2 regions of the Peribacillus sp. NPDC056705 genome follow, and region 1 is predicted to be linked to the other one. Evidence: a T-box and tRNA genes for the amino acid it is inferred to sense, from the RefSeq annotation. Region 1 holds a T-box; the other holds one or more tRNA genes.

Evidence for each region. The T-box of region 1 lies ahead of argS (arginine--tRNA ligase). A T-box ahead of a tRNA ligase gene usually reads a tRNA of that ligase, here a tRNA-Arg.
Region 2: it has a tRNA-Arg gene. The T-box ahead of argS (arginine--tRNA ligase) is inferred to sense a tRNA for this amino acid. The anticodon was not compared.

The regions. Positions count from the first base shown of each region.
Region 1 covers NZ_JBHTYI010000011.1:46,412-50,900, forward strand. Annotated here, with positions in the region: gene desA (Delta(5) desaturase DesA) at 1-749, shown strand, start outside; gene ACFRAK_RS15425 (response regulator) at 843-1,388, shown strand; T-box leader at 1,456-1,673, shown strand; gene argS (arginine--tRNA ligase) at 1,708-3,387, shown strand; gene ACFRAK_RS15435 (SET domain-containing protein) at 3,470-3,847, opposite strand; partial or broken gene ACFRAK_RS15440 (CotH kinase family protein) at 3,911-4,489, opposite strand, start outside.
Region 2 covers NZ_JBHTYI010000001.1:77,121-81,609, forward strand. Annotated here, with positions in the region: gene ACFRAK_RS00345 (acyltransferase family protein) at 584-2,572, shown strand; tRNA gene ACFRAK_RS00350 (tRNA-Arg) at 2,770-2,843, opposite strand; gene ACFRAK_RS00355 (polysaccharide deacetylase family protein) at 3,072-3,926, shown strand; cobalamin riboswitch at 4,013-4,187, shown strand; gene ACFRAK_RS00360 (ABC transporter substrate-binding protein) at 4,369-4,489, shown strand, end outside.

The DNA of each region.
Region 1 (4,489 bases):
TTTTGACTTTATTCCCGTTTGATCAATGGGGACATGAGCATTCTGTGCATCACGCAACAAGCGGCAATTTGGATAAGCGGGGGACGGGGGATATTTGGACCCTTACGGTGGATGAGTATTTGGCTGCACCGCTTAAACTTCGTTTTGCGTATCGTTTTTATCGCAATCCATTGGTTATGTTTGGTTTGGGGCCCATTTATGTTTTCCTTCTTAAAAACAGATTTAACCGTAAAGGTGCTAGAAAGAAGGAAAAGATGAATACGTATTTGACGAATGTAATAATCGTCGCTTTAGTGGCATTGCTTTGCCTGGCAGTAGGCTGGCAGTCGTTCCTTCTGGTACAAGGTTCCATCTTCATGATTTCTGGTTCAGTGGGCATTTGGCTGTTTTACGTCCAGCATACATTCGAGGACTCTTACTTCGAAGAGAATGAGGAGTGGGAATATGTATTGGCGGCAGTGGAAGGAAGTTCTTTCTATAAGCTTCCAAAACTGATGCAGTTCCTTACAGGTAATATCGGTTACCATCATGTTCACCATTTAAGTCCAAGGGTACCTAACTATAAATTGGAAATGGCGCACAATAATACAGAGCCTTTAGAGAACGTTCCAACGATTACTCTTGCGACAAGCTTGCGCTCACTCCGTTTCCGTTTATGGGATGAGGAATCCAAGAATTTTGTTAGCTTCAAGGACATTAAATATTTAACGAAAAAAAGTGTTCCCGTTCAAGTGAAATCTGAACTGTAACGTTCATGTATCATTCCAGACTCCCTTAATAATCCTTGGATTTGGGGGAGTCTTTGCTGCATATAAGGAACTCGATAAAGGAGAGAACTTAAAATGATTCGAATTGTCATTGCAGAGAATCAGCAAATGCTGTTAGAGGCAATAAGTTCTCTACTCAATCTTGAAGAAGATATAGAAATTGTCGGGCAAGCCAGTAATGGAGAAGAAGCGATGGCCCTTGTACACCAATTACAGCCTGATGTGTGTATCATGGATATGGAGATGCCTGTAATGAGCGGACTTGAGGCGGCAGAAGCATTAAAGTCATTTGAATGCAAAGTGGTCATTTTAACGACATTTCGAAGGACTGGTTATTTTCAACTCGCATTGAAAGCTAATGTAAGTGGTTATTTATTGAAGGATAGCCCCGGTGAAGAGTTAGCCTGCTCGATTCGCGGCATAATGGACGGCAAGCGAATATACTCCCCAGAACTTATAGACGAGTCCCCCAGCAATAATGACCGGGAAATGGGAGTGTTAGGGCTGTTAGCCGATGGTCAATCCAAAATGGAAGCTAATAATAAGCAAAGCGGAACAATAGGGACAGTAAGGAAATATTTTTCGACCATCAAGGATAAAATGAAGTTACCGGCTGGTTAGGATTTGTTTCTTAAATCCTGTTGACACGTTTTTTTTAATTGTGTACGATAGATTAAATTATAATATTGAAAATTCTGTGATGAAGAGAGTAGTTCATTTCGAAATGGAAAGCGAGTTAGGGATGGTGGGAGCCTAATGCAGGACGGATGAATGAAGCGCACTTTGGAGAAATTTCTTGAAACGTTTAGTAGGGAACATCGGGGAGTCACCTCGTTAACAATGGAAAGTGGTCACAATTGTGGCAACTAGAGTGGTACCACGGGAATTCATGCTCTCGTCTCTTATTTAGAGGCGGGGGCTTTTTTGTTTAGGAGGGAAAATGTCGATGAATAAGCCAATTGCAGAATTGATTTCAACTGCTTTGAACAATGAAATGCAAGCAAGTGAAATAGAGAAATTAATGGAAAAGCCTAAATTGATGGAGTTAGGTGATGTCGCCTTTCCATGCTTTACTCTTGCAAAAAAATTCAAAAAATCACCTCAAGTGATTGCGTCTGAAATAGCCCAACAATTAAACAGTGAGTTGCTCCAAGAAGTGAACGTTGTGGGTGGTTATCTGAATATCTTCGTCAATCAGCAGCTGGTGACGGAAAACGTGCTGCAAACGATATTAAGGGAAAAGGATCAGTATGGTTCGGTGCAGCCTGTACAGGAAAATGTCGTGATTGATTACTCATCCCCGAATATCGCCAAGCCTTTTTCCATGGGGCACTTACGCTCAACGGTCATAGGGAATGCACTGGCTAACATTGCCGAAAAAAATGGCTACGATGCCGTCCGAATCAATCATTTAGGAGATTGGGGCACGCAATTCGGCAAGTTGATCGTCGCGTATAAGCTGTGGGGCGACAAAGAGGCAATCGAGGCTTCGCCGATTCAGGAATTATTGAAAATCTATGTGAAGTTCCATGAAAGAGCTGAAACGGACGAATCGTTGAATGAACAAGCGCGCGCAAGCTTCAAGTCGCTTGAAGATGGGGACGAGGAAGCACTGGCTCTGTGGAAATGGTTCAGGGATGCGTCTTTAAAAGAATTCGAGACGATTTATGATTTATTGGGCATCTGTTTTGATTCCTATGCCGGCGAAGCGTTTTACAATGACAAAATGGATGCTGTTGTCGGGGAGCTAAAAGAAAAGGGCTTGCTTACCCTATCCGAAGGTGCCTATGTCGTGCAATTGGAAGATATGCCGCCTTGTTTGATTACAAAAACCGATGGGGCGACACTTTATGCGACGCGTGATTTGGCTGCAGCCATGTATCGTAAAAAACAGTACGGGGCGAAGAAAACATTTTATGTTGTCGGAAACGAACAATCCCTGCACTTTAAGCAACTTTTTAATGTCATTGAAAAAATGGGGTATGGATGGTCAAAAGATTTGCAGCACGTAGCATTTGGCATGATGCTGAAAGACGGCAAGAAAATGTCGACACGTAAAGGGAAAGTCGTGCTGCTTGCGGATGTATTGGCAGAGGCAATCGAAACTGCGAAGCGCAATATTGAAGAAAAAAATCAAGCGCTTGAACAGAAGGAACTGGTTGCAAGACAGGTTGGTGTCGGAGCGGTCATCTTTAATGATCTAAAAAATAACCGCATGAATGATATTGATTTTTCATTAGAGCAAATGATGAATTTTGAGGGAGAGACGGGTCCATATGTACAGTACACATATGCGCGAATTTCCTCATTGCTTGAAAAAGGTGAATTTAAAGAGCAGTCCCTCACTTTTGAAGCTTTAGGAGAATATGCGTGGCCGGTCATCCAGCTGTTGGAGCAATACCCGATCATTGTCCAAAAATCATTTGAACAAACCGACCCATCACAAATCGCGAAATTCAGCTTGCATTTATCGCGTGCATTCAATAAGTATTATGCACATACCAAAATCTTAGTTGAAGATGAATGCAAACAAATGAAGCTCTCATTCGCTTTTTCCGTGGCGGTTGTATTAAAGGATGCGCTAAGTTTATTGGGAATTTCAGCGCCGAATAAAATGTAAGTTCAAATATCCCTGCAAAAAAAGAATCCATTTCGACCTTTCGAAATGGATTCTTTCAAAATAAAATGGAAGCAAAAAACGCCTACTCGATGACATCGAACCATAGCGGGGATTTATCATCAGGTTCACCATTGTAATTGATCGTGATTTCCTCACCAGCCTTTATATCTTTATGTGCATAAAAGTCTATCGTTAAATCTTCAAAATTATTATCGAATGTCGCATTTGGAGTGTATGAATGATTGAATAGTGAACCATTTCCTAAGGCAATGGCAGTTTCATCATCATCTCCCCAATAGAAACAGTGATGAAAGAGTGCGGTTTTCTTTAGATATTTCCATTCATGTTTGGGTGAAATGATGATAGGTGATACCTCAATGAGTTCATCTTTTTTAATATCCCTTGTAGCATATACTCCCCTGCCATACTTCCCCGTATTTTTAATGCAGATTGGTGACATGGAAGCAACTCCCCTTTTTCGGTCTTGTTTGGCTATCAGTTGTGTCGTGGCATTTTTTTCATCTAGGCTACCAAGGTGTTTATTTAAGTAAGCACTGCGTTTGCGAATGAATTCGAAGATGAATTCCGGTTCCTTGTCGAATAGATCAATCTTATTCTTTTTATATGGATCATGAAGGATGTGGGGGCGTATGCCCTGGTGCAGTGGTAATACTTTATTTTCTATATACTTCACAGTAAATGTGGTTTCTAATGTTTCAACCAAGAGGTCTTTGTAGAACTTACTGTATTCCGGAACCTGCAAGAGCAGATGAATAAGGTGGTTTGTCTTTTTTCCTCCGATAGGGACATATGTGTGCTCCATGATCCCTCCATTGACTTTACGTCCCCAAGTGGCATCGTAATCCCAAGGAATGATTTCAAATAACTTCGTTTTACTATTGCGGTATAGTGCATAGTTATGAGTGAAACCGTCGTTATTCATGGTGCAAACGGCTCCAACCAGCCAGCGTAAGTATTTATGGATATCAAGATGTTGCGAGACTACTTCAGGAAACTTTGCAAGTGGGGTGGTGTTGATTTTTTTGATCAATTCGATTAGATATTCATCATCGGCGGGTTTGCCAAACGCTTGTATATAGCC
Region 2 (4,489 bases), on a different contig from region 1:
ACTAGTAATTCCCATACTGATTATCATCTAACGCTTCCATTGACTCTTACGCTGATCACCGGGACTAAACACCGCTGCGTCATTCTCTTTGTTCCATTGGCTTCTGATTGTACTCATCATGCACATCATCTCCTTTGGTGAGAATGTCTTACAGTATTTTTATACCCGGATGGGACAGGTTAAAACATATATTTTTAAAAAAACATGATTTTATCGAGAAATCCATGTAATAAAACAAACCTCCTTTTACAATCAAACAGTGTGAATTGTATTGTTCGTTTTTTTTGCGAGGATTTTCTTGAATTTGACAGTTTAATAAACCCGGTCTGTTGGAGCATGCCCACGTTTTCGTTGGTCCATGGTGGACTGACCTTTTTTATAAAGTAACGTTCTATTTCAATGAATGGAAAAGCGAGGGGGCTTCGTATCCAGGTAACATACATTTTCTGTAAGTGTCCTGGTTGATAAGTTGGAAGAAGCTCCGAACTTTAAAGAACCTTTTCTACTATATTGACAAATCATTATTGTAAAGTGATATAATTTTAAATTGTATGCATGACGAAAAAGTAGGAGATAGAATCAAATGAAACAACCATTAATTAATATTGAGAGTAAATTCAGACCCGAGATCGAAGGGTTACGCGTTGTTGCGGCACTGCTGGTAGCGGTATATCATATATGGTTAAATCGTGTTTCCGGCGGGGTTGATGTATTCTTTGTAATTTCAGGTTTTCTTATTACCACTTCAATCGTTTCCACAATTAATCGAACAGGGGAATATCGTTTTCTGCCATATGTCACAAAGTTAATGAAAAGATTACTTCCTTCTGTATTTTTTATTCTTGCAATTGTTCTCGTTTTAAGTTGGTTTTTATTACCTAAATCAATTTTAGATAAAACTATACATGAAGTATTTGCCTCCATGTTTTTCTACCAAAACTGGCAGTTGGCATTTTCGAGCACGGATTATTTAGATTCCAGCCAAATGAAAACGCCTGTTGAACACTTTTGGGCTTTGTCCATACAAGGACAATTTTATATCATCTGGTTTTTGGTATTCACTTTAATTTTATTTTTAATAAAAAAATATAAATTAACTAAAGTTAAAACATTAATCAATACTATTTTAGTCATATTATTTGTTTCTTCTTTTATATATTCCATATATTTAACCTCTGTCAATCAGCCATGGGCTTATTTCATTACGATGACACGTGTGTGGGAATTTGCTTTAGGCAGTTTGCTCTGTATCAATTTATCATTAATCAAGGTAAATAAATATATTGCTACAGTGATAGGCTGGCTCGGATTAATCGGATTAATTTTAACTGGAATAGTCTTCAATGTATCTGAAATGTTTCCAGGGTATATTGCCTTATGGCCAATGACCTGCGCATTATTCATTGTTTTGTCTGGTACACGCGATACGAAATATGGTGTCAAACGCTTTTTAGGTTCCCCGGTAATGGTGAAGCTAGGTGGAATAGCCTTTGGAATCTATTTGTGGCATTGGGTATTATTGGAGTTCTACCGTTATAATGTCCAGGAAACTCCAGGGTTCATCGTTGGAACTCTTATTATCATTTCATCAATTGCCCTTTCGTTTTTAATGACTCGATTTATAGAAGAACCAATCCGAAGCTCAAAGGACAATAAATTCTCATTCAAGAGAATCGGGTTAATGGGCAGTGTGAATGTACTCTTGATTGCATCTCTTTTAATTGGAGTATATATAGATAAAAATAGGTTGGAAAATAATATAAACGATAAAAATTATCCAGGAGCGTTAGCTGTAAAAAACCCTGACGATATACCTGATCAAGAACCAATTCCGTCATATTCTAAAGTCTTTGATGATTTACCAAAAGCGCATTTGGACGGCAGTAACCAAGGGTTAAAGGAAAGTGACTTGAAAATTGGGGAATATGGCAAAACTGAAAATTACGATGCTACAATTGCCCTGATCGGCAGTTCCCATTCAGAGCATTGGTTAGGTGCCATTTTAGAAGCAACAAAAGATGATAATTATCGTGTATTGAATATAACTCGTTCAGGTACACGTTTTTCAACAGGTTATGCGGATGATGATTTGAAAGGTATCTGGGTCAATAATGTTCTCGATTATCTAAAGGATGCAGATGTAGATCTTGTCATTTCTCACGCCACAGCTTCTGATTCGCCTAATAATAAAATACAACAACAAATGGTCGATCAGCTGCAGTATGTTAAAGATGAATATGGTATTGAAGTGTTAGCGATTCGTGATGATCCAAGATATAGTTTTAACGTACTGGAATCATTAGAAACAGATGGACTAGAAGAAACTACAAAAAAAATGAATTCAGCAGATAATCAGAAAGACGAAAGCTTTTGGAGACAATTTGAAAAAGAGAATAAATCCTTGCATAAAATTGACTTAACAGATTACTTCAAGGTAAACGGTAAATTCCAGCCCATTATAGGTAATGTTATAATTTACCGTGACAATAGGCATTTAACGAATACTTATTCTGAAAGTTTCGGACCTGTTTTTGAAGAAAAAATCAATGAGATAGGTTTAATTGAAAAGTAAGTATAGCTAATTGGAATTTATTTGAAGTCTAAATATAATAAAAATCTGAGTTCTGTGTTTTACAGGGCTTGGATTTTTTTATATCTATAGGGATTGATGAAGTAGTGGTTAACTTTGTCTGACCTCCACATAAATTACAGAAAAAACCCTGCTATAACACGGAGAATCCGCATTATAACAGGGCTTATAAACTTTAGCGTCCCAGATAGGAATCGAACCTACGACCTACAGCTTAGGAGGCTGTCGCTCTATCCTGCTGAGCTACTGGGACATATATTTAAGTCGACGACTTATTTATTATATTTCTTATAGGCAAACTTTTCAAGCTTATAGCACATACTTATGAAAAAAATCTTCATAAATGCTCAGCAGGGCACTATGCTCTTTTGTTTTCCTATTAATTCTTTAAATGGAATACTTTATTATCGAATAGTATTCTGATACTATTATACTAGAAAAAATTAGGGGAATGATAGTGAAAAGATATAGAGTTTTATGGATGGTGGCATTGGTGGGAATTTTAATTTTACCTGGATGTTCACAAGGGATTGTAGAGGGTATAGGCATAAAAACGGCTGCACCGATTGCGGAAGATGACATTGAAGTGGTCGAAGCGGCCGAGAATGAGACTGAGACTGGTCAGGATTTGGATGGCCAGATCGATACGGGAGACTGGATAATGGCCAAGTCCGCGGTCAGGCTTCCAATCTTGATGTATCACAGCATTTCTGAAGGGAATGGACTTCGGGTTCCAATTGAGGAATTCCGAGCACAGATGGCTTGGCTTCGGGAGAATGGTTACTATACATTATCGCCTGAAGAAGCATACCTCGTTTTAACCGAGAATCGGATGCCAAGTGAGAAGTGTGTCTGGCTTACTTTTGATGATGGCTATACAGATAACTACACGGAGGCTTTTCCGATATTAAAAGAAAATGATATGAAAGCAACTGTCTTCATGATCGGTAAGTCCATTGATAAAGGTCATCACCTGACTGAAGATCAAATGTTGGTGATGAGCAGGAATGGGATTTCGATCGAAAGCCATACGATCAACCATTTGGAGCTGAACCGCATGACGGCAGTACAGCAAGAAGCTGAAATGGTCCAGTCAAAGGATCTGTTCGATCGTATCCTCAAACAGGACACGACAGTGCTTTCCTATCCTGTTGGCCGGTATAATGAAGAGAGTCTAGCGCTGTCAGAAGAAGCGGGATACAAGATGGCAGTCACCACCGAACCTGGGGGAGCTTCAAGGGACCAAGGGATGCATGCCCTGCATCGAGTTCGGATTTCACCCGGATTATCAGTCGGTGGGTTCGCGTCGCTGATAGAAAATGCTTCTAATCATTGAAGATGGACGGGTCATTTCGAACTTGTTCAGAAAAATCATATAATAATCGATTCTTACATGGTGTATAATGAAGGCAGTGAAAATTATATACATATGAACGATTTGGTGTCTTAATGACTTAAAAGGGAAGTTGGTGAAATGCCAACGCGGTCCCGCCACTGTATATGGGAGCTGACGGCTGTGTACCACTGTATGAGATATGGGAAGGTGCCGTTGACGATGACCATGAGCCAGGAGACCTGCCAGAATTCGTACACCTGTAACCTACGCGGATGGGAAGGTGTGTGGCAGACCCTAAGAAAGAGTCCGTAATGATATTGTTGCCATGCAAGCACCTTCCGTTTAACGGGAGGTGCTTTTTGTTTTGGGGGCATCTTCCAACAATGCGTTTTCTTAATTACAGGTGGGAAGAAATTAAATGAAAAGATTGTGGGGAATGAAAATGAAGAAAATTTTTGGTCTGATACTGTTGATGTTGCTTACTGCAGGATTGATGGTTGGCTGCAGTGACGCTGCTGATGAAGGAAAAGAAAAGCAGCAAACGAATCATGCTCAACACGAAG